2 regions of the Streptomyces sp. NPDC031426 genome follow, and region 1 is predicted to be linked to the other one. Evidence: riboswitches for the same ligand, from Rfam matches in the RefSeq annotation. Region 1 holds a riboswitch; the other holds the start of a gene.
The links. A riboswitch is a leader RNA that binds a small molecule or an ion and turns the genes downstream of it on or off. The one in region 1 is predicted to bind cyclic di-AMP.

Region 1 (14,469 bases):
ATCTCGACCCGGATCACCAACGAGGTCCGCGACGTCAACCGGGTCGTCCTCGACGTCACCTCCAAGCCGCCGGGCACCATCGAGTGGGAGTAGGCCCTAGGTGCGCTTGAGCGTGCGCAAGGGCGTACCGGGCTTCCAGACCTGGACGACGAGATGCTTCTCGTCCTCGACGTAGGTCCGCACGACCTCCGTCAGCTCGGTGCGGAAGAGGTGGAACGGCTCCGGCGGTTCCACCTCTTTCGCGTACCCGGACTTCCGCTCACCCCCGACCTCGTACGCCCGCCCCGCGATCCGTACGTCCCCGCCGCCCATCCCCGTGCCCTCGCCCGGGTTCGCCTGGAGCGCGAAGCGCGGATCGCGGCGCAGGTCGAGGGCCTTCAGCGAGCCCGCCATCATGCCGAGCCACAGCTCACCGTCGCGGAAGTCGGCCTCCAGGCCGGAGGTGCGCGGCGCGCCGTCCTTGCGGAGGGTGGCGAGGACATGGTGACGGAAGGCACGGAAGCGCTGCTCGACGGTCGTCGCCAGCTCGGGTTCGGCGGCGGCGAAGGCCGCCCAGTTCACACGGGTCATGCACGGCAGTCTCACCGGCAAACCGGACATCCTCTGTCGTGTTTCCGCCGCGTACGTCATCTTTACAAAACAGCTCTGCCCTTTTGCGCTGACCGGGGGTAACTTCCGGCGCGTACCGCAATCCCAGCGCTGGAGGACCTATGCACGGGCCCACCCCGCCGCTGCCGCTGCCCACCGACCAGCTGCAGTTCGCCATGCCGCCGATGTTCGACTCGGTCGAGGACGAGCGCCGGCACCGCAAGGAGCGGCTCGCCGGTGCCCTGCGGATCTTCGGGCGGGCCGGGCTGGAGGACGGGGTCTCCGGGCACATCACCGCCCGCGACCCGGAGTTCACCGACTGCTTCTGGGTCAACCCCTTCGGGATGCCGTTCAAGCACGTCACGGTCGGCGACCTCGTCCTCGCCAACCAGGACGGGCAGGTCGTCGAGGGTCGCTACCACGTCAACCAGGCCGCGTTCACCGTGCACGCCCAGGTCCACGCCGCCCGGCCGGACGTCGTCGCCGTCGCCCACTGCCACTCCGTGCACGGCCGCGCCCTCGCCGCGCTCGGCGAGCTGATCGACCCCATCACCCAGGAGAGCTGCGCCTTCTACGAGGACGTGGCCCTCTACGACGCCTACAGCGGCGTCACCGTCGACATCGAGGAAGGCCGCCGGATCGCCGGGGCCCTCGGCTCCCGCAAGGCGCTCGTGCTGCGCAACCACGGACTGCTCACCGTCGGCGACTCGGTGGACGCCGCCGCCTGGTGGTTCCTGTCCATGGAACGGTCCTGCCAGGTGCAGCTGACGGCGAAGGCGGCCGGCCGCCCGGTCCTCATCGACCACAAGCTGGCCGTCGCCACCCGTGAACAGCTCGGCGGCGACCTGGTGGCCTGGATCAACTACCAGCCCCTGTGGCAGGACATCAGCCGCAGCGAGCCCGACCTGCTGAGCTGAACCCGCCGGGCATGCTCAGCCGAACTCCCTGAGCACCGCCGCCTTGGTCATCGCGAACTCCTCGTCCGTGAGCACCCCGTCCCGGTGCAGCTCCCCCAACTCCCGCAGCCGGCGCAGCAGTACGTCATGGTGGTCGACCCGCCCCGGTACGGCCGTCCGCCGCCGGTCCCGGCCGTCGTACCCGGCGCCCGTGCGGGTGGAGGGATGCGGCAGCCGGGCGGTGACGGCCGTCGCGACCAGCGCGGTCAGCAGATCGCGCCGCACGCTGCCCCACAGGTCCAGGGTGTAGGGGTCCCGCTCGGGCGGCAGTTTGGAGAACACCGTCTCCGGGGTCACGAACCGCAGAAAGCCGTCCTCGTACCCCGAGTTGGGCAGCCACTCCACCTGCACCAGGTCCCCGAGGGCGATGATCCGCGGGCCGGTCGCGCGTTTGACCCGGTCGGCGGTGTCGGCCCAGTCGATGCGCACCTGCGTGCCGTCGAAGGAGACCGTGCCGTCGGAGGACCGCACGGACACCGGCACCGGCGGGCCCGGCAGCAGATAGGCGCTCGTGGGCTCCTTGGGGATCCGGTCCAGGAGCAGGGCGTGCCGGATCTCCTCGGCGACGTACTCCGCGACCCCGCCGCGGTCCGCGTCCACCGTCAGCCGGTAGGGGTCGGCCGCATCCGGCAGCCGTCCGCCCGTCGCCTGCAGCAGCGGGTCGGCGCCCTCGCGCAGCCGCATTCGCAGCCGGCCACGCTTGCGCTCGGGTTCCCAGACCACGTCCGAGACGGCCTCCAGCGGCACGGAGACCTCCCCGTACGTCTGGCGGAACAGCGGCACGCAGCGGTGCAGCCCCGGGGTGATCCGGATCGTGCTGCCGTCGAAGGCCCAGGTCCCGTCCCGCTGGATGATCTCGGCCATACGCAAATTCTCGCAGCCGGGTCAACACGGCGGCCCGTACTTCACCCGCCGTGACGCGGCCCGAGGGCCCCGGACGGCCCGGCGTAGGGCACAATTCGCTGTCGACGCAGCGCAGTTGCGCGGCGGCGTGGCCTTCCATCGAGGGCCCGCCGGACGTGCCGGAAGGTCGTGGGGAAGGCGGGCGCCGGTCGTGGCGGTGCAGGAGGCGAGACAGGGCACGGGTGCAGAGGGCCACGAGGGCGGCTGCACCTGCGGAGACTGCCCGCACGGCGCCCGGGAGGGACACCGGCGGGCCGTCGCCGCGTTCCTTCGCCGGCGTGACGAGTTCGCGGCCGGACAGGGCCTGCCGACGGCCGTGGCGCACTCGGCCTCGGCCTCCCGCCAGTGGGTCTCCGAGGAACTGACCCAGTGGGCGGAGGCCGTCGCCGCGCGCGGTCGCGCCGAGGGCGAGGCCTGGCTCGCCCGGCTGTGGCTGCGGACCGTGTGCGTCGTGTGGGGTGCGGTGGTCGCGCTGCTGCTCGGCGAGGCGCTCACCGCGGTCGGCGCGGGCTGGACCGGCGCCCGCACCGCGGCCCTGGCCACCGCGCTCCTCGTCGCCGGTGTGCTCAGCGCCGCCTCCTGGCTGCACCGTGCGCGCGGCGGGGCGCTGGCCCCGGTGATCGGCGAGGACAACCGGATGTCCACCTCCCGCACGGTCGCCGCCTGCTGGGTGCTGTTCGTCGGCTACGCCGTCCTGCTGCTGGCCGCCCGCCTGGCCGGCGCCTCCGACCACGCCGAACGCGACGCGCTGATCTCGGGCCTCGACCTCGCGCGCGGCGCGGGCGTGGTGACCGTCCTTGCCGTGGTGTGCGGCATCGCCGTCCTGGTCCGCCGGGTGGTGGGCCTGCGCATCCTCGCGCAGCGGCTGCAGAAGGTGCCGGCGCACCGGCCGGGCGCCGCCGACCTGCTCACCGACGACTCCGGCCGGGGCGCCTTCACCGACATCCAGTACGTCGCCATCAGCGCCGTCGCCCTGCTGTTCGCCGCCGTACGGCTGGCCCGCCGCCCCGACCAGCTGCCCGACCTGCCCTGGGGCCTGGGCGTGGTGGTGCTGATCTCGGCCGTGACCTACCTGGCCGGCAAGTACGCCGAGGGCGGCCGCCCGGTCGTCCTCTCCGTGGTCCGCGCCCGTGAACCCGGCGACCTGGACGGGCCGATCCGCACCGGCGACGACATCGAGATCCGCGGTGCCGGCTTCGTGCCGCCCGGTGCCCAGGGTGCCGACCGGCTCTCCCGCATGGTGGTCCGCATCGGCGCCGTCGACGTGCACGTGCCGCTGGTTCCCGTCACCGGCGGCTTCAGCAACCCCACCGACGGCGTCCTGACCGTGCCCGTACCGGCCGACGTCGAGCCCGGGGCGGTGGAGGTGCAGGTGGTCACCGCGGCCGGGGTGGCGACCAACCGCTGTATCGTCCAGATCACCGAGTGAGCGGCGGGGGATCGGTCGATCGATGAGCGAGAGCGTCCTGTCGGTGACACCGACCGACCCGCACTGGCAGCCGGCACCGGACGCCGGGAAGCGTGCCGCGGCCCTGGTCCTGGAGCTGGTCTCCGGCTCCCTCGACGACCCGCACGCCGACCCCGACGCCGTCGAACTGGACGTCGACTGGCACGAGGCGATCACCGCCGTCGACTGCGGCTCGAACCTGGCCGGCATCCGCTGCCCGCACTGCGACCGCTCCATTGACCCCGAGTGGTACCGGGACCTGCTCGACGCGTACGACGAGCAGGGCGACGGACTGCCCACCCTCGACATCACCACCCCCTGCTGCACCACCGCCACCTCCCTGGATCGACTGGACTACGACTGGCCGTGCGGGTTCGCCCGCTTCGAGATCGCCGCCTGGAACCCGCAGCGCTCCCTGCTCACCGCCGAGGAACTCACCACCGTCGCCCAGGTCCTCGGCCACCCCGTGCGACAGATCCTGGCCCGCATGAACGAGGTCCGACGGGCCCGTTCCGGCCTCCCCCTACAGGGGCCGAAATCCGGAAAAACGTCCGAGTCGGGATTGAACTGCGCCCCCCTGTCATACGTATGGTCAAGTGAGGGGCGGGACGGCGGGCGAGAGGGCGGTTTGGGACGATGACTCACGGCATTCGGACGGACACGCACATGAACCGGCTCAACGGCCTCGGCGGCTGGCGGGAGACCGCCGCACACTACGCGCTGCTGCCGCTGCGTATCTTCCTCGGCGTCACCTTCATCTACGCCAGCCTGGACAAACTCACCAGCAGCTCCTTCCTGAAGTCCGGCGGAGCCGGATCCGTCGGTGACACCATGCGCTCCGCCCGCGACTCCGCCGCCATCCCGGCCCTGGTCGACATGGCCCTGAAGTCCCCGGTCGGCTTCGGCTACGCCATCGCCCTCGGTGAACTGGCCGTCGGCATCGCTACCCTGCTCGGTCTGCTCGCCCGGCTGGCCGCGCTCGGCGGCGCGCTGATCTCGTTCAGCCTGTGGATGACGGTGAGCTGGTCGACGACCCCCTACTACTACGGCAACGACCTCGCCTACTTCATGGCCTGGATCCCCCTGATCCTGGCCGGCGCCCCCTACCTGTCCGTCGACTCGGCCTGGCGAGCCCGCCGCCGACAGCGACTGGGCGGCTACCGCTGAGCGCTCCGCTGAAAGCGGGGTGATGAACCCGCGGGCCGGGATGATCCCGCGGGCCGGTCGGGGCTGATGGGTGCTGATCGCGCAGTTTCCCGCACCGGACTTCCCCAAGGCCGCTCAGCCGACGGCCGGAACCCCACCGACGACGGCCCCCCAACCGGCGGACCCCCAACTGGCGGCTGGAACCGCACCGGCGGCCGGAACCGCACCGGCGGCGGGCCCCCAACCGGCGGACCACCACCGGCGGCCGGAACCGCACCGGCGGCGGCCCTCCCAACCGGCGGCCGGGCCCCACCTGCCCGCTGGGATCGGGGCCGTCAGCTGCTGCCGGTGTCGCCCCGTCTGCGTATGCCCCGGGCCACGGCTGCCGTGGCACCGGCGAGGAACAGGCCGCCCACGATCAGCGGCACGACCGCGAACCACGGCGTCTCCCACAGTCCCCCCGCATCTCCCGCGAAGACCACGCCGGTGGCAGTGAGGAAGAGCCCCGCGACCAGCCTCCCGGGCTGGAACTCATGACGCAGCACGGTCGACCTCCACCTGTCCCGCCCCGACCTTCAGCGAGAGGTCCAGAGTGCCGGAATCCTTGGCGCCCTTGGCCGGCGTGAGCGTCACGTTCTTGAGCCTGCGTGGCTGCACGTCCACGTCCTTCCTGCTCTCGCCGGGCAACCGGATGTCGCCGACGCCCACCTCGATGGTCATCCGCACGGTCGCGTCCGCCGGCACGATGACCTTCAGCTGTCCCGCACCCACATGGGCGTCCGTCGCGACCGTCCGCCCCTTGCCCGGATGCACCCGGCTCAGGTCCAGCGTGCCGCGCCCGGTGCCGAGGTCGTACTCAGGCCGTACCTGCGCCGCCGCGGCAGGCGCCCAGGAGGTGTCTCTCCAGTGGGTGGTGATGTCCTTGGGCATGGCCGCCGCCCCGGCGAGCAGCGCCGCTGTGACGATCGCCAGGAAGACCGTCCCGGCTCCCGTGCGGCCCAGGAACGCGCTGACCGTGATACCCAGACCGAAGACCGCCAGCGCGCACGCCAGACCGGTCTGCAGACTGGTGCCCAGCGGATGCGTGTCCCAGGTCAGCCCGGTACCGAGGCCGCCCGCCACCAGCGCGAGCAGGAACACCCAGCCGCCGATCCAGCGCGGCCCGCGCGGTCTCGGGGGCGCACTGGGCTGCGGCCGTACGGAACCGGGATGGCCGGGGTGCGTCCAGGGGGTGGCGATACCGACGTCGACGACCGAGGTGAGGTCCCGGTCGCGGGCGTCGCCGGGCCCCCACAGATAGCCGGTGCCGCCGACATGGGTGCCGTCCTTGACGATCGGGTCCCGCCACCACGACGGATAGACCGTGACGACCGGCGGGGCCTGGGCCTCCGGCGGCGCGTCGGCGGCGGCCTGGGCGGCGAGCGGATCGGGGTCAGGGGCGCCGCGACGCCGCGACCAGTACCCGGCGCCCGCCAGCAGCAGGGAGAGCACCACGGCGAAGGCCAGCACCCCGCCGTTTCTCAGCATGGTCAGGAAGATCCCGCAGCCGACCAGGGCGAACAGCACGGCGGCGAGCGCATGGCCGTCTACCCGGCCCGTCAGCAGCTTGCGGACCTCGTTCTCCTCCTCGTCCTCGTACGGCACGAGCAGCCAGGCGAAGCCGTAGAAGATGAGGCCGATGCCGCCGGTCGCGGACAGCACGGCCAGAGTGATGCGGAAGATCACCGGGTCCATGTCGGTGTGCCGACCGAGGCCCGCGCACACGCCCGCGATCATTTTGTGCCCGCGGTCGCGCCGGAGCTGCTCGGGGGCTCCGGCGGCGGTCTGCTCCCGATCCTGCTGCTGTGCGTCGGCGTGCGTATCGGCGCCGGCGCCGGCCGCTTGCGTCTTCTCCGTCGCGGCGGGCGCGGCATCCGTCGGTCCGGTGCCCGGGGCCGGGCGCGGGCCGGTGCCGGGTCCCGGACCCGTCGCGGCGTGCTCGTGATCCGTCATGTGTCCATGGTGACGGCCCGGCCGTCGCCGCGGCAGTCGGGACGACCCTGGCCGAACCCTGAAATCGGCCCTGAGACGAGGCGGGGAACCGTTCGAGCCGCACGCGACCACCCCTGCCCGGCGCTCCCCGACCCGGCCCCGAGGAAGATCAGGGGCGTCTCGGGGGCCGACCCTGATGCCTGGGCCCGCCGGGCATGTGACCATCGTTGGCATGCCGGAAGCCGCAAGCCTGCCAGTCGACGACCCGCGGCCGCCGCGCAAGCTCTACCGCAGCAGCGACGGACGCTGGCTCGGCGGAGTGGCGCGGGGCCTCGCCGGGCACCTCGGGCTGCCCGTCGTCTGGGTGCGGCTCGCCTTCGTCGGCCTGTTCATGGCCCACGGCTTCGGAGCGCTGCTCTACGCGGCGTTCTGGTTCTTCGTCCCGCTGGGCGTCGGCGGTGTCGGCGACCAGAGACAGCCGTCGCTCGTCGCCACGGAGACCGCGCCGGACGGCCGCCGCAGACTTGTGGGCCGCAAGCCGGACCGCGGCCAGATCGTCGCGCTGCTCCTCATGGTCATCGTGTCCGTGGTGTTCGTCAGCAGCGTCAATCTGGGCAGCGGCGCCAAGGTGTATCTGGTGCCGGCCGTCCTCGTCGCGGCCGGTGTCGCCCTCGTCTGGCGCCAGGCGGACAACGCCCGCCGGGCCCGCTGGGTCGAGGTCGGCCGCCGGCGCCGAACCCTGACCCTGCTGCGCGCGGCCGGCGGTGTCCTGCTCGTCACGGCCGGTGTGTCCGCGATCTTCTGGCTGCAGGGCTCGGCCGCCCATCTCGGCGCGGTCCTGCAGGCGGCCCTCGCCGTCCTCGTCGGCATCACGCTCCTCGCCGGTCCGTATCTGGTCCGCATGACCCAGGACCTGTCCGAGGAACGCCTGATGCGCATCCGCGCCCAGGAGCGTGCGGAGGTCGCCGCCCACGTCCATGACTCCGTGCTGCACACCCTCACCCTGATCCAGCGCAACGCCGACAACGCGGGCGAGGTGCGCCGCCTCGCCCGCGCCCAGGAGCGCGACCTGCGCACCTGGCTGTACAAGCCGGAGGGCACCGGCAAGGACGAGGCCGACGAGCCGGACACGGTCGCCGAGGCGGTGCGGCGCAACGCCGCCGAGGTGGAGGACAAGCACGGTGTGCCCATCGAGGTCGTCATCGTCGGCGACTGCCCACTGGACGAGAGGACCGGCGCGCAGATGCAGGCCGCGCGCGAGGCGATGGTGAACGCGGCCAAGTACGGTGGCGAGGGCGGTGCCGTACAGGTCTACGCCGAAGTCGAGGGCAGGACCGTCTTCGTGTCCGTACGCGACCGCGGTCCCGGCTTCGACCTCGACTCGATACCCGCCGACCGCATGGGCGTTAGAGAATCGATCATCGGCCGCATGGAACGCAACGGCGGCACGGCCCGGCTGCGGTCGGTGCCGGGCGGCGGCACGGAGGTCGAGTTGGAGATGGAGAGGGCGGAGAGGACGTCATGAGCGACGCGACCGAGGCGAACGGCACGGCGGGCGCCCCCGAGGGGGCCGGGTCCGGGGCCGCCGACGGCGGCGCGGGCGGACGGCACGTGCGGGTGGTGCTCGTGGACGACCACCGGATGTTCCGCACCGGCGTCCAGGCCGAGATCGGGCAGACCGCCGAGACCGGTGTCGAGGTGGTCGGCGAGGCCGCGGACGTCGACCAGGCGGTCACGGTCATCACCGCGACCCGGCCCGAGGTGGTCCTCCTCGACGTCCACCTCCCGGGCGGCGGCGGAGTCGAAGTGCTGCGCCGGTGCGCGGCTTTGATGGCGGACACCGAGCGGCCCGTGCGCTTCCTCGCGCTGTCCGTCTCGGACGCGGCGGAGGACGTGATCGGTGTGATCCGCGGCGGTGCCCGCGGCTATGTCACCAAGACCATCACCGGCACCGACCTGGTCGACTCGATCTTCCGCGTCCAGGAGGGCGACGCCGTCTTCTCCCCGCGCCTGGCCGGGTTCGTCCTGGACGCCTTCGCCTCCACCGATGCCCCGCCCGTGGACGAGGACCTGGACCGCCTCACCCAGCGCGAGCGCGAGGTGCTGCGCCTGATCGCCCGTGGTTACGCCTACAAGGAGATCGCCAAGCAGCTGTACATCTCGGTGAAGACGGTCGAGTCCCATGTCTCGGCGGTCCTGCGCAAGCTCCAGCTGTCCAACCGCCATGAACTGACCCGCTGGGCTACGGCCCGCCGACTGGTCTGACCCCTGCGGGCTCGCCCCTACGCCACCCGGGTCGCCCCGGCGAACGGCATCAGGTCGACCGGGGCCAGCCGGACCGGTGCCGAGGGGTTCGGGGCGTGGATGATCTGCCCGTTGCCCACGTAGATGCCGACGTGGCTGATCCCCGAGTAGAAGAACACCAGGTCCCCGGGCTGTAGTTCGGAGCGGGAGACGCGGCGGCCCGCGTCGATCTGGGCATAGGTGGTGCGGGGCAGGGAGATGCCGGCGGAGCGGTAGGCGGCCTGGACCAGGCCCGAGCAGTCGAAGGCGTTCGGTCCTGCCGCGCCCCACACATAGGGGCTGCCGAGCTTGGCGTAGGCGTACGCGACGGCCGCCTCGGCGCGCGCGTTCGGGGCCGCGGCCGTACCGGCCTGCTCCAGGGAGTCCCGGGCATCCGAGGCCGAGCGGGAGGCGCGTCCCAGCGCGCTGCCGTCACCGGCGACCTCGGACCGCTGCTGTGGGCTGAGCCGCGCCAGCAGCCGCCGGGCCTCGTCCAGCTTGCCGGTGATGGTCCTCTTCTGCCGCCGCAGCTCGGCCCGCCGGGACCGCAGCGACTGCAGCTCGATGCGTGCCGCGCCCCGCAGTTGCTCGATCTCCCGCAGTTGTTCGCGCACCCCGGACACGGCGGCGGCCTGCCGGTCACCGGCCCGCTCCACGAACGCGGCGTCGTCCAGGTACCGGTCGGGGTCGCCGGACAGGACCAGCTGCCAGGTCGGTGCGAAGCCGCCCTCGCGGTACTGCGCCGCCGCGAACGAACCCAGCGCGTCCCGGGCGGTGTTGAGCTTCTGCTGCTTGCGGGCGGTCTCGTCGCGCAGCGCGTTCAGCCGCCGCTGCTCAGTGTCCGCCTTCTCCTTCGCGCCGTCGTACTTCTCGGTCGCGGCCTCGGCGTCCTGGTAGAGCTGGTCCACCTTGGCCTTCACCTGCGCCGGGGTCAGCTGTGGCTCGGCGTGTCCGGTCCCGTCGAACCCCGTCGCGGTGGCCGCGCCCGCCAGGGCGAGCGTGGCGGCCGTCCGGGCCGTATGGCCGCCCATCGAGCGTTGCCGGGCCTTGCGGTGCGCTGCCACCTGGACCGTCACGTCCTTCCGTACGACTCGCACGACCGAGAGTCCGTGTGCCCGGCGGCGGCCCGCACAGGGGAAGCGGGCCACCGCCGGACCCTTCTCGGCGGTGGTGGCCGACGGCCGCCCCTGGCCCGGGCGGCGGTGGGGAGCCGGTCACCTGGGGGAGGACGCTAGGCCCGACTGTGACGAGTAGGTAACGCGGTGTACGGAACTGGCCTCGATGGACCGGGATGTGACTGCAAGTGACCATGTGGCCGTTCTGGAGTCGTCGCCTTCACAGAGCGCGGTGACCGAAGTGCGGAAAGTGGGATGGACGGGAGCCGTGGGGTGCTATGGGGCGCATATATGCAAGATCCTCCGTGCGACCGCCGACCGCCGACCGCCGACCGCCGACCGCCGACCGCTGTGTCCGGGGCCGGTGGCAGGAGGCCTCCGGGCCCCTGGTTAGGCTCCGGGCCCATGGACGTACTCATCCATCTCTTCGTCGGCCTGCACATCATCGGCATCGCCGCGCTGCTCGGCGGTTTCCTCACCCAGATGAAGGCGATGGGCCAGGGCACGGCCCGGTTCGTGCCCGCGATGCTGCACGGCGCGCTGACCATGCTGGTCACCGGCGTGGTCCTGGTCGGCCTCAACCAGGCCGACGACCACCACGTCAACACCATCAAGATCGGCATCAAGCTGGCGCTGCTGATCGTGATCCTCGGGTTGGTCTATGTGAAGCGCGACGAGGAGAAGATCGACAAGAGCGTGTTCGGGGTGGTCGGTCTGCTGACCATGGCGAACATCTTCATCGCCGTCCTGTGGACCTGACGGTCAGCCGTCCCTGCCGCCGGCGCGGGCCGCGAGCACCGCACCGGCGGCGACCGCGAGCCACACCGCCACCGCCGCCCACAGCAGCACCCGTCCCGGCCAGGTGAGCCACGGGACGCCGAAGACGGTCGCGGCAGACAGCGCCGCCACCGCCATCATCCCCATCGGGAACACCGTCGCCCAGCGCAGCACGTGGTAGCCGGGCCGCCTCGGCGGCCAGCAGGACGACGTAGCAGACCAGATCCAGCACGAGCAGCGCGACCGTCGCGGTGCGCAGCACGCCGCGGTCGTCGGCGTTCCACAGGTACATGCCCGAGTCCCCGTGGACGCAGGAAGGCCGGCACATCCCGCGCATCGACGCAGGAACGGCCGCACGCGCGCGGGGACGCGGAAAACGCCCGTACGCGCGCATCGGCACGTGATGAGCCGACGCGCGCCCGGAGGCCTCAAGGCGAGGCCCCCAAGCCGCCGGCACCTGCGCGCGTGGTCCGGCAATTCGGCGGCACGCGCGCGTGGAGCGGGGCGCGCCCGTGCCCGGGGTGGGTGGTCAGTCAGCCCGGGCGGACCACGCTGTGGATGATCGACTCGCCGCCGTAGTAGATCGACTCCTCGCGGACGTACGCGCCCGGCTTCGGGGCGTGGATCATCATGCCGTTGCCTATGTAGACGCCGACGTGGCTGATGTCGTCGTAGAAGAAGATCAGGTCGCCCGGCCGCGCGTCGGCGAGCGAGACCGTGGTGCCCGCGTTGACCTGGTCGTACGTGGTGCGCGGGAGGCTGACGCCGGCGGCCTTCCAGGCGGCCTGGGTGAGGCCCGAGCAGTCGTAGGAGTCCGGCCCGGTGGCGCCCCACACATACGGCTTGCCGATCTGCGCGCGGGCGAAGGCGATCGCCTTCTCTGCCTTCGTGTCGTACGAGCTGGACGTGCTGGACGTGGTGGTGGACCCCGTCGAGCCGGAGCCCGTCGAACCCGATCCGGAGCCGGACCCCGTGGCGGTGGACGACGACGAGGACGAGTCGGCCTGCTGCTGAGCCGCCTGCTGCTTCGCCAGCTCGGCCGCCTTGCGCGCCGCCTCCTGCTCCTTCTGCCGCTCGATGGCGGCCAGCCGCGCCTTCTCCTGGGCCGTCAGCTGCGACAGCAGTTCCCGCGCCGAGGCCAGTTTCTTCTGCACGGTTGCCTTGGCGGTCTGCAGGTCGTGCTGCGAGTCGCTCAGCGTCTGCAGGCTCTCCGCGGCCTCCCGCCGCTTCTTCATCGTCGCGGCCTGCTCGCCGATGAAGTCGTCGACCGCGCTCTTCTCCCGCGAGGTCAGCCGATTCATCAGCTGGGTCTGGTCGAAGTAGTCCTGCGGGTCGTTCGCCAGCAGGAAGGTGGCCGTGTCCGGAGCGGCGGCGCCGGTGCGGTACTGGGCCGCGGCGAAGGAGCCCAGCTCCTCACGGGCCTTGTTGAGGCGTGCCGTGCGCCGGGCGACGTCCTCGCGCAGGGCGTCGACGCGGCCGCGCTGTTTGCCGGTCCGCTCCTTGGCCGCGTTGTACTTCTGGGTCGCCGACTCCGCCTGGCGGTAGAGATCGTCGACCTTCTTCTCGACCTCCTCCAGGGTCGGCTTGGCGCGATCGGTACCCGGGGCGGCCTCCGCGGTCTGCGAGAGCACGGCCATGGAGGTGAGGGCGGCGGTGGCGAGGGCGGGAGCGCGAAGGCCGGTTCCGATGGTCCCGCCGGGGCGCGGCTTGCGGTGCGACGCCAAGAGAGGCGACTCCTTCCAGTGGGCCGCCTACCGGGTTAGCTGTCGGGTTCGGGCGGTGGTTCGGAAGGGTTGCCCTACGGCGGCGTCCCAGGTGGGAGCCGGCCGATTCACCCCAAAGGTCGGTGGGTCCCCGGCTCCGGGCGCCCTGCGGGGCACGCCGGACTCGGCGGGGGCCGCGCGGCCCGGCGAGGTTCGCCGGTAGGGGTCGTGCGGCCCGAACGCACGCTAGCCAACTCGTGTGACTCCTGTGAAGGTTGGTGCGTGATATGTCCGATACATTTTCGTGACCTGAGCCAGGTTTCGCTTCTGAGTCATCGGACGGTGCCCCTCTGTGAGCAGGGCGCGGGCCGTTCGACGGCGAAGATCAACTGCTTTCCGGGGCGGCCGTGTTCCGGGGACGGCGACCGGTTGTCGGTGGGGAGCCCTAGACTCGTAGAGCGATGAGCAGCCTCTTTGACGACAGCTTCCTGGCGGACCTCCAGGCCCCTCGCGGGCGCGAGGAGGAGCCCCCGCCGCCGCCCGAGGACGATCACGCTCCGGAGCCGCTTCCGGACGATCTGTTCGGCGGGAAGTTCGACGTGCCGCCGGACCGGGACGCGTACTACCGCGACGGCGCCCCGCGTCCCGCCCTCGACGCGGCGGCGCTGCTGGAGGGGCTGAACGACAACCAGCGCGCCGCGGTCGTGCACGCCGGCTCCCCGCTGCTCATCGTCGCCGGCGCCGGCTCCGGCAAGACCCGTGTGCTCACCCACCGCATCGCCCACCTGCTCGCCGAGCGGCATGTGCACCCGGGCCAGATCCTCGCGATCACCTTCACCAACAAGGCCGCGGGCGAGATGAAGGAGCGCGTCGAGCACCTCGTCGGCCCGCGCGCGAACGCGATGTGGGTGATGACCTTCCACAGCGCGTGCGTGCGCATCCTGCGCCGGGAGAGCAAGAAGCTCGGTTTCACCTCCAGCTTCTCCATCTACGACGCCGCCGACAGCAAGCGCCTGATGGCCCTGGTCTGCCGCGACCTGGACCTCGACCCCAAGCGCTTCCCGCCCAAATCGTTCAGCGCGAAGATCAGCAACCTGAAGAACGAGCTGATCGACGAGGAGGACTTCGCCGCCCAGGCCACCGACGGCTTCGAGAAGACCCTCGCCCAGGCCTACGCGCTCTACCAGTCGCGCCTGCGCGAGGCCAACGCGCTCGACTTCGACGACCTGATCATGACGACGGTCAACCTGCTGCGTGCCTTCCCGGACGTCGCCGGGCACTACCGCCGCCGCTTCCGGCATGTCCTCGTCGACGAGTACCAGGACACCAACCACGCGCAGTACGCGCTCGTGCGCGAACTCGTCGGCACCGGCGAACACAGCGAGGACATCCCGCCGAGCGAGCACGACCTCCCGCCCGCCGAACTGTGCGTCGTGGGTGACGCGGACCAGTCGATCTACGCCTTCCGGGGCGCGACGATCCGCAACATCCTCCAGTTCGAGGAGGACTACCCGAACGCGACGACGATCCTGCTGGAGCAGAACTACCGCTCCACACAGACCATCCTGTCCGCCGCCAAC
Region 2 (14,469 bases), on a different contig from region 1:
GAGGAGCTGCCCCGGCTGCACGCGCTCGTGCAGCGCGGCCGGGAGAACGGCATTCCGGTGCGGGAGCTGGGATCCGCCCAGATCGGTGAGTACGAGCCCGAGGTGCGCGGGCTGGCGGCGATACACGTCGGCACCACCGGGGTGTGCGACTTCGTGGGGGTCGCCCGGCAGCTGGCGCGGGGCTCGGGCGCGGAGATCCGGTACGGGGCGCGGGTCGTACGGGTGGACCGGCGGCCGGAGCGGGGCGTGGCCGTGCTCACCTCGGGCGGAGACGTCGTACGCGCGCGCGTGCTGGTGAACTGCGCCGGGCTGTACTGCGACGAGCTGGCGCGGCTGACCGGGGACGAGCCCGAGGTGCGGATCGTGCCGTTCCGCGGGGAGTACTACGAGCTGGCGCGGCCGGAGCTGGTGCGCGGGCTGGTGTATCCGGTGCCGGATCCGGCCTTCCCCTTCCTCGGGGTCCATCTGACCCGGGGCATCGACGGAGGCGTGCACATCGGCCCCAACGCGGTGCCGGCCCTGGCCCGGGAGGGGTACGGCTGGGGGGTCGTACGCCCCCGGGAGCTGGCCGGGACCATGGCGTGGCCGGGGTCGTGGGCGATCGCCCGGCGGCACTGGAGATACGGCGCGGGGGAGCTGCACCGCTCGCTGTCCAAGGGGGCGTTCCTGGAGGCGGTGCGCAGACTGCTGCCCGGAGCGGAGTCGGACGACCTGGTGCGGGCCCCCGCCGGGGTGCGGGCGCAGGCGGTGCTGCGGGACGGGACGCTGGTGGACGACTTCTTGATCAAGGAGGGGGCTCGTGCCGTGCATGTGCTGAACGCGCCCTCGCCCGCGGCGACCGCTTCCCTGCTGATCGGGCGGGAGGTGGGGCGCCGGGTGCTGGACATGCTCGGTTCGCTGTAGTGGCCGTCCCGGGCGCCGGTCCGTTCGTCAGTGCCGGGCCGTAAAATCTGTCCTACTGTGTCTGACTTCCTCAACGCCCCCGAAGCCCCCTCGCCGGCCACCCACACCCCCGGCGTGTCCGTCCGGCACACCCGGGCCAAGGGGGAGCCACGCTTTCCGGACGGTCCCAAGGCCGATCCCGCCGGGTCGCACTTCGAGCGGCGGATCCGGAGTTTCCAGCCGCGGCGCAGCCGGGTGACCGCCGGGCAGGCGGACGCCCTGCAGCGGCTGTGGCCCAAGTGGGGGCTGGACATCGACGGGCAGCAGGTCATCGACCTCGGCGAGCTGTTCGGGAACGAACGGCCCGTCGTCCTGGAGATCGGGTTCGGGATGGGCGAGGCCACCGCGCAGATGGCCGCCGCCGACCCGGACACCAACATCCTCGCCGTCGACGTGCACACCCCGGGCCAGGGCAATCTGCTGGCTCTCGCCGACCGGAACGGGCTGTCCCACGTCCGCGTGGGCAACGGCGACGCGATCATCCTGCTCCGCGAGATGCTCACCCCCGACTCGCTCGACGGGCTGCGGGTCTACTTCCCGGACCCCTGGCCCAAGAAGCGGCACCACAAGCGGCGGCTCATCCAGCCCGAGTTCCTGACGCTCGCCGCGACCCGGCTGAAGCCCGGAGCGATCGTGCACTGCGCGACCGACTGGGAGCCGTACGCCGAGCAGATGCTCGAGGTGCTCAGCGCCCATCCCGACTTCGAGAACACGCAGGCGGGCGGCGGTTTCGCCACGCGCCCCGAGTTCCGGCCGCTGACCCGTTTCGAGGGGCAGGGACTGGACAAGGGACATGTGGTGAACGATCTGCTCTTCCGTCGCGTACCGCATCCGGGCCGGTAAACCGCTCCAGCCCCGCGTCCCGACACCGTTAGGGTCGATGCCGTGGCCACCAGTCCTCCGTTTCCGACGTATCCCCCGGGCCCGCACAGCCCCGTGCTGCTCCGCCATCCGCACTGGTGGCAGCGCAGGTGGGTGCGGTACGGAGCACTGATCACACTGCTCGCGCTGTCCGGTCTCGTCATCCTCGCGCTGGTGCGCAGGCAGACCGGCACCGAGGGATTCCTCGTCGGGCTCGGTCTCGCCGTGCTGCCCGTGCCCTGGCTGATAGCCGCCTTCCGGTGGCTGGACCGGGTGGAGCCGGGGCCCTGGCGGAACCTGGTCTTCGCCTTCGCCTGGGGGGCGTGCGCGGCGGCGCTGATAGCCATCGTCGCCAACAGCTTCGCGACCAAGTGGATAGCCACCGCCACCGCCGATCCGGCCGGTGCCGACACCCTGGGCGCCACCGTGATCGCGCCCATCGTGGAGGAGTCCGCCAAGGCCGCCGCCGTCCTGCTCGTCTTTCTCTTCCGCAGACGTGACTTCACCGGGGTCGTCGACGGGGTGGTGATAGCGGGCATCACCGCCACCGGGTTCGCGTTCACCGAGAACATCCTCTACCTGGGTACGGCCTTCGGCGCCGACCAGGTCAGCGGCGGCCCCGGCATCGCCTCCGTCACCGCCGCCACCTTCTTCGTGCGCATCGTGATGTCCCCGTTCGCGCACCCCCTGTTCACCACCCTCACCGGCCTCGGCTTCGGCTTCGCCGCGTTCTCCGCCGAGCGGCAGCGCGCCCGGCGGGTGCTGCTGCCGCTCGGCGGTCTGCTGCTCGCGATGAGCATGCACGCCTTCTGGAACGGCTCCTCCACCTTCGGCGAGTTCGGGTTCTTCGCCGTCTACGGCGGATTCATGGTGCCTGTGTTCGGGCTGCTGACCTGGCTCGCGATCTGGACCCGGCAGCGGGAGCTGCGGACCGTGCGGGCGGAGCTGGCGGCGTATGTGCTGGCCGGGTGGCTGGGGCCGGCCGAGCCGCTCGCGCTCGGGTCGATGCGGGCGCGGCGGACGGCCCGTGACTACGCCCGGCACCACGGTGGCCGGCCGGCGGCGCGGGCGGTGGCCCAGTACGAGGCGTACGCCACCTCGCTCGCCTTCCTGCGGCACCGGGGACGCAAGGGGAAGGCAGGGGCCGACTTCGTCCTACGGGAGCGGGAGCTGCTGGACGAGCTGTGGCAGCGGAGGGAAGCGGCCCGGCCGGCGTTGGAGTACGCCGCGCGAGTTGCTCCGCAGGTTCGGCCGATGTACGCGGCGCCCGTGCCGGCGCCTACGGCGTATGGGCCGGGTTACGGCTATCCGGCGGTGCCCTACTCCGCTTACAACCCGTACCAGTACTAGCCGGTCGGGTGGCGGAGGGTTCGGCACCGCCGGAATCCGCCGTCGTGGCTGAGCGCCGTCGCGGCGGAAAGAGGTCAGCTGTCGGCCGGAGAAGTCACCGGAAGGGTCAGGCCGACGCCTTCGTCAGGCTCGCCACTTCCTCGTCCGTCAGCTTCAGGTCCACCACGCCCAGCAGGGCCGGGAGCTGGTCCAGTGTGCGGGCCGAGGCGATCGGGGCGGTGATCGTCGGCTGGGCCGCGAGCCAGGCGAGGGCGACCGTGGCGACGGGGGCGTCGTGGGCGGCGGCGATCTCGTCGAGCGCCGCGAGGACCTTCTGGCCGCGCTCGGACTCGGCGTACTCCTGGGCGCGGCCCGCACGGGCGCTGTCGACCTTGCTGCCGGGGCGGTACTTGCCGGTCAGGAAGCCCGCGGCGAGGGAGAAGTAGGGCACGGAGGACAGGCCCTCCTTGGCGGCCAGGTCCTGCAGCGGGCCCTCGTAGGTGTCGCGGGAGACGAGGTTGTAGTGCGGCTGGAGGGCGACATAGCGGGCCAGGCCCTCGCGGTCGGAGAAGTCGAGCGAGGCCTTCAGGCGCTCGGGGCTGATGTTGGAGGCGGCGATGTGGCGGACCTTGCCCGCCTTCACCAGCTCGTCCAGCGCGCCGATGATCTCCTCCACCGGGATCTCGGGCTTGTCGAAGTGGGTGTAGTAGAGGTCGATGTAGTCGGTGTCCAGGCGGCGCAGGGAGGCGTCGGCGGCGGCCTTGATGTTGGCGGCGGACAGCCCCTGGAACTCGGGGTGCTGGCTGACCTTGGTCGCGATGACGACGCGGTCACGGTTGCCTCGGGACTTGACCCACTTGCCGATGACCGTCTCGGACTCGCCGCCCTTGTGGCCCTCGATCCAGGCCGAGTACGAGTCGGCGGTGTCGATGAAGTTGCCCCCGGCCGCCGTGTAGGCGTCGAGGACGGCGAAGGAGGTCTCCTCGTCGGCGGTCCAGCCGAAGACGTTGCCGCCGAGGCAGAGCGGGAAGACCTCGAGGTCGGAGGAGCCGAGTGTGCGCAGAGAAGTCATGCTCTGCATCAACACCGGCGACAGATGATCGCATTCCGCCGCCGGTGCAAAGTCCCACGGACAGACGGCTGTCAGGGGGTGAGGCCCTTATCGCGCAGCCAGGGCGCCGGGTCGATGGCGGTGGCCTGGCCGTTCGGGTGGACCTCCAGGTGCAGGTGCGGGCCGGTGACGTTGCCGGTGGCGCCGACCCGGCCGATGACCTGGCCGGTGGAGACCTTCTGGCCGACGGAGACGTTGATCGAGGACTGGTGGCAGAACCACAGCTCGGTGCCGTCGTCCAGGGTGATGACGGTGCGGTAGCCGTAGGCGCCGGCCCAGCCCGCCTCGGTGACCGTTCCGCTGTGGACGGCCTTGATGAGGGTGCCGGTGGGGGCGGCGAAGTCGAGGCCGGTGTGGTAGCCGGAGGACCACATCGCGCCGGGCTGCCCGAAGGTGCCGGTGATCGTGTACGAGACGACCGGCAGCGTGTACTGCTTGGCCAGCTCGGCGAGCCGCTTGGCCTCGGCGGCCTTCTCGGCGTCGGCCTCCGCCTGCTGCTTGGCGGCGGCGGCCTTGGCGGCGGCCGCCTTCTCCGCCTTGGCGGCCGCGTCGGCGGTCTGCTGGTCGGCGGCGGCGATCGCGGCGGCGGTGGCCTTGCTGTCGGCCCGGCCCTTCTGCTGCTCGGCCTGGGCCATGATCCGGTTGCGCAGGGCCTCGCCGGCGTTGCCGCTGTCGGCGCTGTCCGTGCTCACGCCCACCTTGCTGAGGCCGGTGGTGGCCTGGTGCGCGTCGGAGGAGCCGGCGCCGAAGATGTGCTCGACGGAGTCCAGATCCGGCAGGGAGATGGAGACCGGCGGCTTGCCGGTGTTCGCGCTGGCCATGCCGCCCGCGCCGACCGCGGCCATCACGCCGACGCCGAGGACGGTGGAGCTGCGCGCGAAACCGCCGCGCTGTTTGGCGACGCGGTGCCGGCCGCGGAGCGGGGCGACGGAGTCCTCGGTGGGATTCCACTCCTCCCAGGGCCCCTCCTCGGCGCGGTAGGCACCGTAGCCGAAGGTCTCCGGCTGGGCTTGCGGGGGCATGAACGGGGCTTCTGGGACGGGCCGGTTGGACGCCACGCGGGCGTGCTCCTTTCCTTCCTCCGCCTACCGGGTTAGCTGACGGGTTCGGAGCAGGAAGGTCTCCTACGCGCGTATACCAACTGCGGCATTCGCGCGATTCACCCCAAGGTGGTGGTTCCCCGGCTCCCTTGCGGGATTCGGCGCGTGCGCACGGAGCCGTCTCTTGTGACGGCTGGGACGACCGCGCTGCGTTATCGAACGTTAATAGACCCGACAGCCACTTTCCAAGCCGTTCGGCTTGATCATTAAGGTTTTCGGCCGTGGACTTACCGGTCAGGAACCCTGCAAATCGGGCGAGTTGACCACCTTACATGAGTGTCGGCATTTTTGATGGTGTCTCAGATGTTATGCGGAGGGCTGCCGTCCGGTCACCGTCCGTGAAGCCGATCACCGCGACCACGGGCCGGCGAGGGGGCGCGGGCGGTGTGGCGCCGAGGGGGTGAGCGTGTGGTGTACAGTAGAGACACAACGACGCGGGGTGGAGCAGCTCGGTAGCTCGCTGGGCTCATAACCCAGAGGTCGCAGGTTCAAATCCTGTCCCCGCTACTGAAGGCTCAGGGCCCGGAATCCAAAGGATTCCGGGCCCTGAGTGTGTGCGCGGCTCAGCCCAGCAGATGCCGGTTCGGCGCCTTGGCGAGTTCCTCCAGCTCGGGCAGTGCGACGACATCCCCACCCCCCTTGACCAGCACCCCCGTACCGTCGGCTCCCGCGACGAACGTGTCGGGCTCCTGCCACGCCGTGACCACTCGCCGTACCCCCGCCCGAAGGATCAGCTCGGCACAGGCCGCGGGCCGCGAGGCACGCCGGGCACACGGCTCCAGGCTGCTGTACACCGTGGCACCGGCCAACCGGGGATCCGCCGGGTCGACCTTCGCCAGGGCGGCCTCCTCCGCATGGACCACGGGATCCTCGCCCTCCCGGGAGTGGCCGCGAGCCAGCTCCGTACCGTCGGCTGCGACCACCACCGCGCCGACGCTGAACGCCGTCTCCGAGGGCGGGCACAGCGCGGCGAGTTCACAGGCGGTGCGCAGCCAGTGCCGGTCGGCGGCGGTGGCGGCCGACCCGGTGCCGGGGGCGGTGGGCTCGTAGCGCATGAGGACCACGTCCTCGATCCGGCGGGTCTCGGTCAGGCGCAGCCGGCCGGCCTGATAGCCGCCGGGGCCGAACAGGCGAGGCGCGGCCGGGTCGCCGACGAACAGCGGCGCGAGGACGAGCTGGAGCTCGTCGGCGAGACCCAGCTGCAGCAGCTGGGTGTGCACCGTGCCGCCGCCCTCGACCATGAGCCGTCCGACTCCGCGCACGTCGTGCAGGTGGGACAGCAGGGCCCGCCAGTCGAGGCCGGGGCCGAGCGGGACGACGTCGGCGGTGTCGCCGACGCGGCGGACCGTCCGCTCGGCGCCCTGGTCGGTCGTGTAGACGAGCTTGTCGCCGCCGGTGTGCCAGAAGTTGGCGTCGGGGTCGAGGTCGCCGGTGGCGGTGACGGTCACCTTGAGCGGGTACTCCGGCTTGCCCGCCCGGACGCGGGCGGCGCGTCGCTCGGCGGAGTTGACCAGCAGCCGCGGGTTGTCGGCGCGGATCGTGCCGGCGCCGATCAGGATGGCGTCGACGGAGGCCCGTACCGCGTCGACCCGGTCGAAGTCGGCCGGGCTGGACAGCAGGAGCCGGTCGGGGCTGGTGTCGTCGAGGTAGCCGTCGAGGGAGACGGCGGCGGACAGCAGCACGTACGGGTACGACATCGGCGCGGTCTCCTGCGAGGCGAGGCTCGGTTGAAGGTCGATCTTGGTTCAAGTTTGAAACAAACTTACACTGGCGGCATGACGACCCGCTGGCTCACCCCCGAGGAGCAGCGCGCCTGGCGCGCCTATCTCGCCGCGACGCACCTCCTGGAGGACGCGATCGACCGACAGCTCCAGCAGGACGCCGGCATGCCGCATCTGTTCTACTCCGTGCTGGCCAACCTGTCCGACGCGCCGGACCGGCGGCTGCGGATGACCGACCTCGCCGAGTCACTGAAGATCACGCGCAGTCGGCTGACCTATGCGGTGACCCGCCTCGAGCGGGACGGGCTGGTGCGCCGGGAGGACTGCCGCTGGGACAAACGCAGCAGCATCGCCGTGCTGACGGACGAGGGGATGGCCGCCCTGGAGCGTACGGCACCGGGCCACGTCGAGACCGTGCGCGCCATCCTGTTCGACCGGCTCACGCCGGAACAGGTGGGGCAGCTGGAGGAGATCTGCACCGGGATCGCGGGCGGCCTGCAGGGCGACGGCGCCGAGTGCGGAGCGGAGGACGTGCCCTGGCGGCGGCGTTCCTCGTGTTCCTCCTCCGACGATTGATTGCTTTAAGTTTGAAGCATGAGGTAGGGTCCCCCGAGTACGCTGCTTCAAATCTGAAGCAGCAGCCTCCGGAGGGACCCGCATGCCCGACACCCCCGCCGCCACGCCGCGCGCCCGCGTCCGGGTTCCGCTGCGCTTCCACGACGGCTACAGCGTCGACGCCGAACTCGTCACCTTCCACGGCCTGGCCGACGGCCAGGAGCACGTCGCCGTGGTCCTCGGCGACCCCACCCCCGGCACCGTCCCGCTGGTGCGCCTGCACTCCGAGTGCCTGACCGGCGACGTCTTCGGCTCCGCCCGCTGCGACTGCGGACCCCAGCTGCGCGAGGCGGTCGAGCGCATCGCCGACCGCGGCGGCGTCCTGCTCTACCTCCGGCAGGAGGGCCGCGGCATCGGTCTCTACAACAAGCTCGACGCGTACGCCCTCCAGGACCAGGGCCTCGACACCTACGAGGCGAACGCCGCGCTCGGCCTGCCGGAGGACGCCCGCGACTACACGGCCGCCGCGCAGATGCTCGCCGCCCTCGGCATCGGGGAGCTGGACCTGCTGTCCAACAATCCCGACAAGGCCGAGCAGTTGCGCGCGCTGGGCGTCGTGGTCCGGGACCGGGTGCCGACCGGCGTCTTCACCACGGCCCACAACGTCCGCTACCTGCGCGCGAAGGTCGTCCACACCCGCCACACCCTGCCCCTGGCGGACCTCAACGCGGGCTGACCTCGGCGGACAGTGGGCGATGGGCGGATCTGTTCCACCCGCTCGGCTGCCCCCCATCATCCGACCTGCGGGTCGCGTTCCGACGCGGTACGACGGCCGGAACAGATCTGCCGATCATCGCCTGCGCCGGACGCCCGGGAGGGCCAGCGCCGGGAGGGCCGCCAGGGACAGGAGGGTCGCAGCGACGGCGTAGCCGCCTGATCAGGGGCGGAGTGGCGGCGTTCCTGCGGGCCTATGGGGCGGGATACACGGGGCTGGTGGTGGCCTGAGGCGGTGAGGGCGGGTCGGTGAACCGAGGCGTCGTAGGCCTCAGTCCCACCAGTTGAACATCAGCTCGCCCAGCGTCTGCGGGCGCCAGTGGCGGACCCCCTTCAGCTCGGCCTCCGGCAGCGCGCTCGGATCGACCCGCTCGATGGGCGCGTCCGGCTCCGCGGGCTCCAGCAGCCGGAACCCGGCATCGGCCGACGGCCCCGCCCAAGGCGGGGGAGGGACGAACTCCCGTACCGGAGAGCCGGGTTCGAGTGCGGCGCCGCTGAAGGCGACGACGGGCAGATGACGGTGGACCAGTACGACCGTGCCCGCGATGTCCACCGCGTCGAAGGAGGCGCAGAGGCCGACGTCCAGCCTGGTCCGTCGACTCGTTCGGCGCATGCAGCGCGCACGGAGAGCTGCGCCAGGCAAGGATGGACACGCCCGTCGCCATCCGTCCGCCCCTCACTCGACGGAGGCCGCCTTGGGACACGCTGTCGGTGATGTGCTGGGCCTGGCAGCCGGTGTCGCCGTCAGTCCCCTGCCCATCGTGGCGATCATCCTCATCCTGGCGACGCCCCGCGGTCACCTCAACGGCCCGCTCTTCGCCCTCGGCTGGGTCCTGGGCCTCGCCGTCCTGGGAGCGATCATGCTCGCCGTGGGCGGCTCGGGCAGTGCCTCCACCCACAAGCACCCGGCCACCTGGGTAGGGGCCCTGAAACTCGCCCTCGGGCTGCTCCTGGTTCTGTTCGGCGCCCGATTGTGGCGTCGGCGCCCCGCCGACCCCGCCCAGGCGCAGTTGCCGAAGTGGATGGCGGCGATCGACCGGTTCACCCCGCTGAAGATCCTCGGACTCGGGCTCGCGCTGTCGGCGGCCAACGCCAAGAACGCCCCTTTGACCATCGCCGCCGGTGCCTCGATCAGCTCGGCCGGAATCCCCCTCCCGCAACAGATCGGCGCCCTCGCCGTCTTCGTGCTCATTGCCTCGGTCTGCGTACTCGCACCGCTCGCCGTCTACCTGCTCATGGGCGAACGGGCGAAAAGCGTGCTCGGCAACTGGCGGGACTGGGCCACCCGCCACAACGTCGCCGTCATGGCGGTCCTGTTCTTCGTCCTCGGCCTCAAACTGCTCGGCGACGGCATCGGCATCGTCGCCTCCTGACCGTGTGGGACGGTTTCGCTGGCGAGTCGGCAGGAGCGCCCTCAGCGGTTGAGGTACGCCAGCACCGCGAGGACGCGCCGGTTGTCGTCGTCGGAGGGCTGCAGGCCGAGCCGCGTGAAGATCGAGGCCGTGTGCTTGGACACCGACCGCTCGGTGATCACCAGGTGCTGGGCGATGGCAGCGTTGGAGCGCCCCTCCGCCATCAGCGCGAGCACCTCCCGCTCGCGCGGGCTCAGCGCGGCCACGGGGCCGTCGGCGGAGTTGTGGGCCAGCAGACGGGCGATCACCTCGGGGTCCATCGCGGTGCCGCCTGCCGCCACCCGCCGCACCGCGTCGATGAACTGGGCGCCGTCCATCACCCGGTCCTTGAGGAGGTACCCGGTGCCGCCATGGCCGGCGGCCAGCAACTCACGGGCGTAGAGCTGCTCGACGTACTGGGAGAGGACCAGGACCGGAAGCCCGGGGGTGAGCCGGCGGGCCTCCAGTGCGGCGCGCAGGCCCTCGTCGGTGAAGGTCGGTGGCAGTCGTACGTCCACGATCGCCGCGTGGGGTCTCTCCGCCGCCACCGCGGCCAGCAGGTCCGGGCCGTTGTCCACGGCCGCCGCCACCTCGAATCCGTGTGCCTCCAGCAGACGCGTCAGGCCGTCCCTCAGGAGGAAGAGGTCTTCGGCGATGACAACGCGCACGGGATCTCCATGTTCACGATGGTCGGACCGCCGGGCGGGCTGCTGACGGCGAGCACTCCGTCGAAGGCGGCGAGGCGACGCTCGACACCGCGCAGGCCCGTGCCGGCCGCGGGATCGGCCCCACCCCGGCCGTCGTCGGTGACGGTGATCCGCAGCGTACCCGTGGCCGCACCGCCGTCATGGCCGATCTCGATCCATATCTGCCGGGCCTCCGCGTGCTTGGTCACATTGGCCAGCAGCTCGCTCACCGTGAAGTAGGCCGCCGACTCCACCGGAGCGGGCGCCCGGCCCGGCAGGTCGGAGCTGAAGTGCAGCCGGTACGGCAGGTCGAGGGCGAGTGCGTGCACCGCGTCGGCCAGGCCCCGGTCGGCCAGTACCGGCGGATGGATGCCGCGGATCAGGTCACGCAGTTCCGCCAGCGCCCGCGCCGAGGACGCCTTGACCTCGGCCAGCATGCTCCGCGCCGCCTCGGGGTCGGTGGCCAACAGGTGTTCCGCCGTGTCCAGGGCCATGCCCATGGCCACCAGCCGGGCCTGCGCGCCGTCGTGCAGATCGCGCTCGATCCGGCGCATCTCGGCCGCCCCGGCGTCGAGGGTGTCGGACCGGGTCTGCGCCAGGTGGTCGACGCGTTGCGCCAGTTCCTCCTGTCGGCTGGGGCCCAGCAGATAGCGGGCCGACCGGCCGTACGCCGACATCAGCCGGGGCGCGGCCCACAGCACGAGCGGCAGCGCCGTCAGAAACGCCGTCGTCACCGTGAGGAGTGCCAGGAACACATGTGCGTTGGCGGGCTGCAGCGTGGCGGAACCGAGGAACGTGCCGAGTATCTGAGCCGCGACGTAGAGGGGGATGGCGAGCAGCGCGGCGAGGACACAGCCCACGCCTCCGGTGAAGGAGGTCCACAGCAGGTCCCGCCAGGTCGCCGGGTCGGTCAGGAGCCAACGTGCCCACAGCCGGGATCGCCCCCACAGCGATCGTCCGCCGGTGGCGGGCGCGGCACGGTACGGCACCGGGACGGGCACCCCGCACCACGAACCCGCCATCCTCCGGTGCAGCCCGGCCACCCAGCGCATGCCCAGCAGGCTGCAGGGGAGCAGCGGCAAGCTGAGCCAGACGACGCCGTGGTCGCCGCCGGGCAGCGGCCCGTGACGGACCGCCAGGGCGGCCAGCGTCAGGACCGGCGGGACCAGCAGCGCCGCCCAGCCCTTCCCGAAGACGCCCTCGCCGACCCGGCCCGCCCTGCCGCCGCGGACAAGCCGGCGCGCCCCCAGCACCGCGCAGGGAAGCAGGGCGAGGACCGTCAACAGCCAGAAGTGGTACCTGTCCTTACTGGCGCCGCTCGTCATCGCGGAGGCCGGCGGTTGCCACGCCCGGACCAGCAGGTCGACCGCGAGCAGTCCGGGGACGGCCAGCAGGGCCGCGGCCCCGATCAGGCTGACGCCCCAGACCGCGGCCAGCCGGACCGTCGCCAGGACGCCCCTGCCGATCCGGGACGGCTCGGGTTCCGGTTCCGATTCCCCCCGCACGCCGTGGTACGGGCTGCGGGGTCCAGGCCCGCTGCCCGGGCTGATCGCACTACCGCTCACGTCCGCTCTCCTCCCCTGTCGCTCCGGACCAGTGTGCGAGCCGGCCGTACCGCCCGGCATCGGTCCTGGGCCCCGGAAGCGGGATGTAGCCAGCTACACCGCCAAGACCCCGCTCAGCCCCGTGTCGGCGAACTCCCGTCTCTCCCTAGCTTCTTCGGCGGCTACGACGGTCACCGCAGGAGCGGTGCCCCGGTCGTCGCCCCGACACGTGGGAGGACCCGTGACCGCGCCGATCATCGAGATCCGCGACGCGAGCAAGAAGTACGACGGCGGCCCCCCGGCGCTGGCCGGCCTGGACCTGGAAGTGAACCCCGGCGAGGCATTGGCGGTCCTCGGGCCTTCGGGCAGCGGCAAGTCCACCCTGCTCAACCTGATCGCCGGGCTGGACCGGCCCTCGGAGGGCACCGTCACCGTGGACGGACTCCGCCTGGACGGGCTGGGCGAGGCCGAGCTGGCGAGGTACCGCAGGGAACGGATCGGGATGGTCTTCCAGTTCTTCAACCTGCTGGACGACCTGACCGTGGCGGACAACGTGCTGCTGCCGGCCCAGTTGGCGGGCCGACCGCGCGCCCTGGCCCGGCACCGGGCGACCGGCCTGCTGGAGCGCCTGGGTATCGCCCGGCACGCGCGCGCCTTCCCCGGCCGTCTCTCCGGCGGTGAACGGCAACGGGTCGCGGTGGCCAGGGCGCTGATGAACAGTCCGCGACTGCTGCTGGCCGACGAGCCGACCGGTGCGCTGGACAGCGCCTCCGCGGTGGAGGTCCGGGACCTGCTGGCCGAGCTGAATCGCGAGGGGCAGACGATCGTGCTGGTCACGCACGACACCGCGCTGGCGGCCTCCTGCGCGACCCGCACCGTCGAACTCGTCGACGGCCGGATCGCCCGCGACGTCGTGCGGACGGTGGCCGGATGAGCGCGCTGGGCAGGGTGGTCCGCGCCGGTGTCGGCCGGCGCCGGATGCAGACCCTGGTGATGGTGCTGACCACGACGATGGCGGTGGCCGCGGCGGTGCTGGCGACCGGACTGCTGGTTGCCTCGCGGGCGCCGTTCGAGCATGCCTTCGCCAAGCAGCGCGGGGCGCAGCTGACCGCCTGGTTCGACCCGGCCGGGGCCCCTGCCGCGCGGGTGGCGGCGACCGCACACGTCTCCGGGGTGACCGCCGCGGCCGGCCCCTACCCGGTGCTGTCGCTGTCCCCGCGGGCCGGGGCCAACAGGTCGGGGTTGCCGGTGGGCGGTGTCATGCCCGAGCTGAGCGTGGTCGGCCGGGCGGACACCGCAGGGGCGGTCGACGACCTGGTGCTCACCGCGGGCCACTGGGCCGCGGGCAGCGGACAGATCGTGCTCGGCGACCGGAACACACCGCTGGGCCTGGGCGACCGGCTGTCCCTCCCGGATCTGCCGGGCAAGCCGGTGTTGACCGTCGTAGGACTGGCCCGGTCGGTGACCGCGACCGCGGACGCCTGGGTCTCTCCGGCGCAGCTCACGTCCCTGACCGCCCGGGGCAGCAGGCCCGGTCTGCAGATGCTCTACCGCTTCCGCAGCGCCTCCACCGATGCCGACGTCACCGCCGACCGCAAGGCCGTGGAGGCCGCCGTGCCGCCGGGGTCGCTGACCGGGGCCTCCTCCTACCTTCAGACCGAACGGTCCGCGAACCGCACCGAGGCGACCTTCGTCCCCTTCGTGGTCGCCTTCGGGGTGCTCAGCCTGGTCATGTCGGTGCTGGTCATCGGCACGGTGGTGAGCGGCGCGGTCGGCTCGGCGACCAGGCGCATCGGCATCCTGAAATCCCTGGGCTTCGCCCCGGCGCACGTGGTCCGCGCCTACGTCGCACAGGCGCTGATCCCCGCCTCGGTCGGCAGCGTTCTCGGCGTCGTGCTCGGCAACCTGATGGCGATCCCGGCCCTGCACGAGGCCCAGCGCGCCTACAGCACGGGTTCCCTGGCCGTCGCACCGTGGATCGACCTGGTCGTACCCGCCGTCGCGCTGGCCGTGGTCGTGGCGACGGCCCTGGTCCCCGCGCTGCGCGCCGGAAGGCTGCGTACGGTCGAGGCGCTCGCCGTGGGCCGGACCCCGCAGGCGGCCCGGGGCCGGGCGGTCCAGCGGCGGCTGGCCGGGCTGTCGCTGCCTCGCGCCCTGAGCCTGGGGCTGGCGGGTCCCTTCGCCCGGCCCGCCCGTTCGGCGACGGTGGCGGCGGCCGTCGTCTTCGGCACGGTCGGGGTGACCTTCGGGACCGGCCTGGCGATCTCGGTGAACGGCGTCCAGAACGGGCTCGACCGCAGGGACGCGGGCGCGGTCACCGTCCAGGACATCGCACCACTGACCGGCAAGGGGTCGACGGACACGGTCGATCCGGCGCTGATCGCCTCGAAGATCGCGGCGCAGCCGGGCACCCGGCGGTACTTCAGCACGGAACAGACCCAGGTCCGGGTGGCCG

Region 2: it holds a riboswitch for cyclic di-AMP, as region 1 does, so the genes downstream of both, ACZ5NH_RS17685 (M23 family metallopeptidase) here and ACZ5NH_RS24715 (C40 family peptidase) in region 1, are expected to answer to the same signal.

Annotation. Positions count from the first base shown of each region.
Region 1 covers NZ_JBVIJE010000011.1:266,577-281,045, forward strand. The annotation lists gene guaA (glutamine-hydrolyzing GMP synthase) at 1-93, shown strand, start outside; gene ACZ5NH_RS24650 (pyridoxamine 5'-phosphate oxidase family protein) at 97-570, opposite strand; gene ACZ5NH_RS24655 (class II aldolase/adducin family protein) at 711-1,505, shown strand; gene ACZ5NH_RS24660 (DUF4429 domain-containing protein) at 1,521-2,408, opposite strand; gene ACZ5NH_RS24665 (hypothetical protein) at 2,599-3,876, shown strand; gene ACZ5NH_RS24670 (hypothetical protein) at 3,899-4,534, shown strand; gene ACZ5NH_RS24675 (DoxX family membrane protein) at 4,531-5,061, shown strand; gene ACZ5NH_RS24680 (hypothetical protein) at 5,376-5,585, opposite strand; gene ACZ5NH_RS24685 (PspC domain-containing protein) at 5,572-7,032, opposite strand; gene ACZ5NH_RS24690 (ATP-binding protein) at 7,244-8,536, shown strand; gene ACZ5NH_RS24695 (LuxR C-terminal-related transcriptional regulator) at 8,533-9,276, shown strand; gene ACZ5NH_RS24700 (C40 family peptidase) at 9,294-10,358, opposite strand; gene ACZ5NH_RS24705 (hypothetical protein) at 10,815-11,168, shown strand; partial or broken gene ACZ5NH_RS24710 (SLAC1 family transporter) at 11,172-11,478, opposite strand; gene ACZ5NH_RS24715 (C40 family peptidase) at 11,720-12,910, opposite strand; cyclic di-AMP (ydaO/yuaA leader) riboswitch at 12,940-13,045, opposite strand; gene pcrA (DNA helicase PcrA) at 13,351-14,469, shown strand, end outside.
Region 2 covers NZ_JBVIJE010000007.1:445,471-459,939, reverse strand. The annotation lists gene lhgO (L-2-hydroxyglutarate oxidase) at 1-903, shown strand, start outside; gene trmB (tRNA (guanosine(46)-N7)-methyltransferase TrmB) at 961-1,785, shown strand; gene ACZ5NH_RS17695 (PrsW family intramembrane metalloprotease) at 1,828-3,153, shown strand; gene ACZ5NH_RS17690 (aldo/keto reductase) at 3,260-4,204, opposite strand; gene ACZ5NH_RS17685 (M23 family metallopeptidase) at 4,276-5,301, opposite strand; cyclic di-AMP (ydaO/yuaA leader) riboswitch at 5,311-5,457, opposite strand; tRNA gene ACZ5NH_RS17680 (tRNA-Met) at 5,777-5,850, shown strand; gene ACZ5NH_RS17675 (dihydrofolate reductase family protein) at 5,907-7,040, opposite strand; gene ACZ5NH_RS17670 (MarR family winged helix-turn-helix transcriptional regulator) at 7,119-7,640, shown strand; gene ACZ5NH_RS17665 (GTP cyclohydrolase II) at 7,723-8,355, shown strand; gene ACZ5NH_RS17660 (hypothetical protein) at 8,665-9,006, opposite strand; gene ACZ5NH_RS17655 (GAP family protein) at 9,089-9,766, shown strand; gene ACZ5NH_RS17650 (response regulator transcription factor) at 9,808-10,452, opposite strand; gene ACZ5NH_RS17645 (sensor histidine kinase) at 10,416-12,035, opposite strand; gene ACZ5NH_RS17640 (ABC transporter ATP-binding protein) at 12,256-12,948, shown strand; gene ACZ5NH_RS17635 (ABC transporter permease) at 12,945-14,469, shown strand, end outside.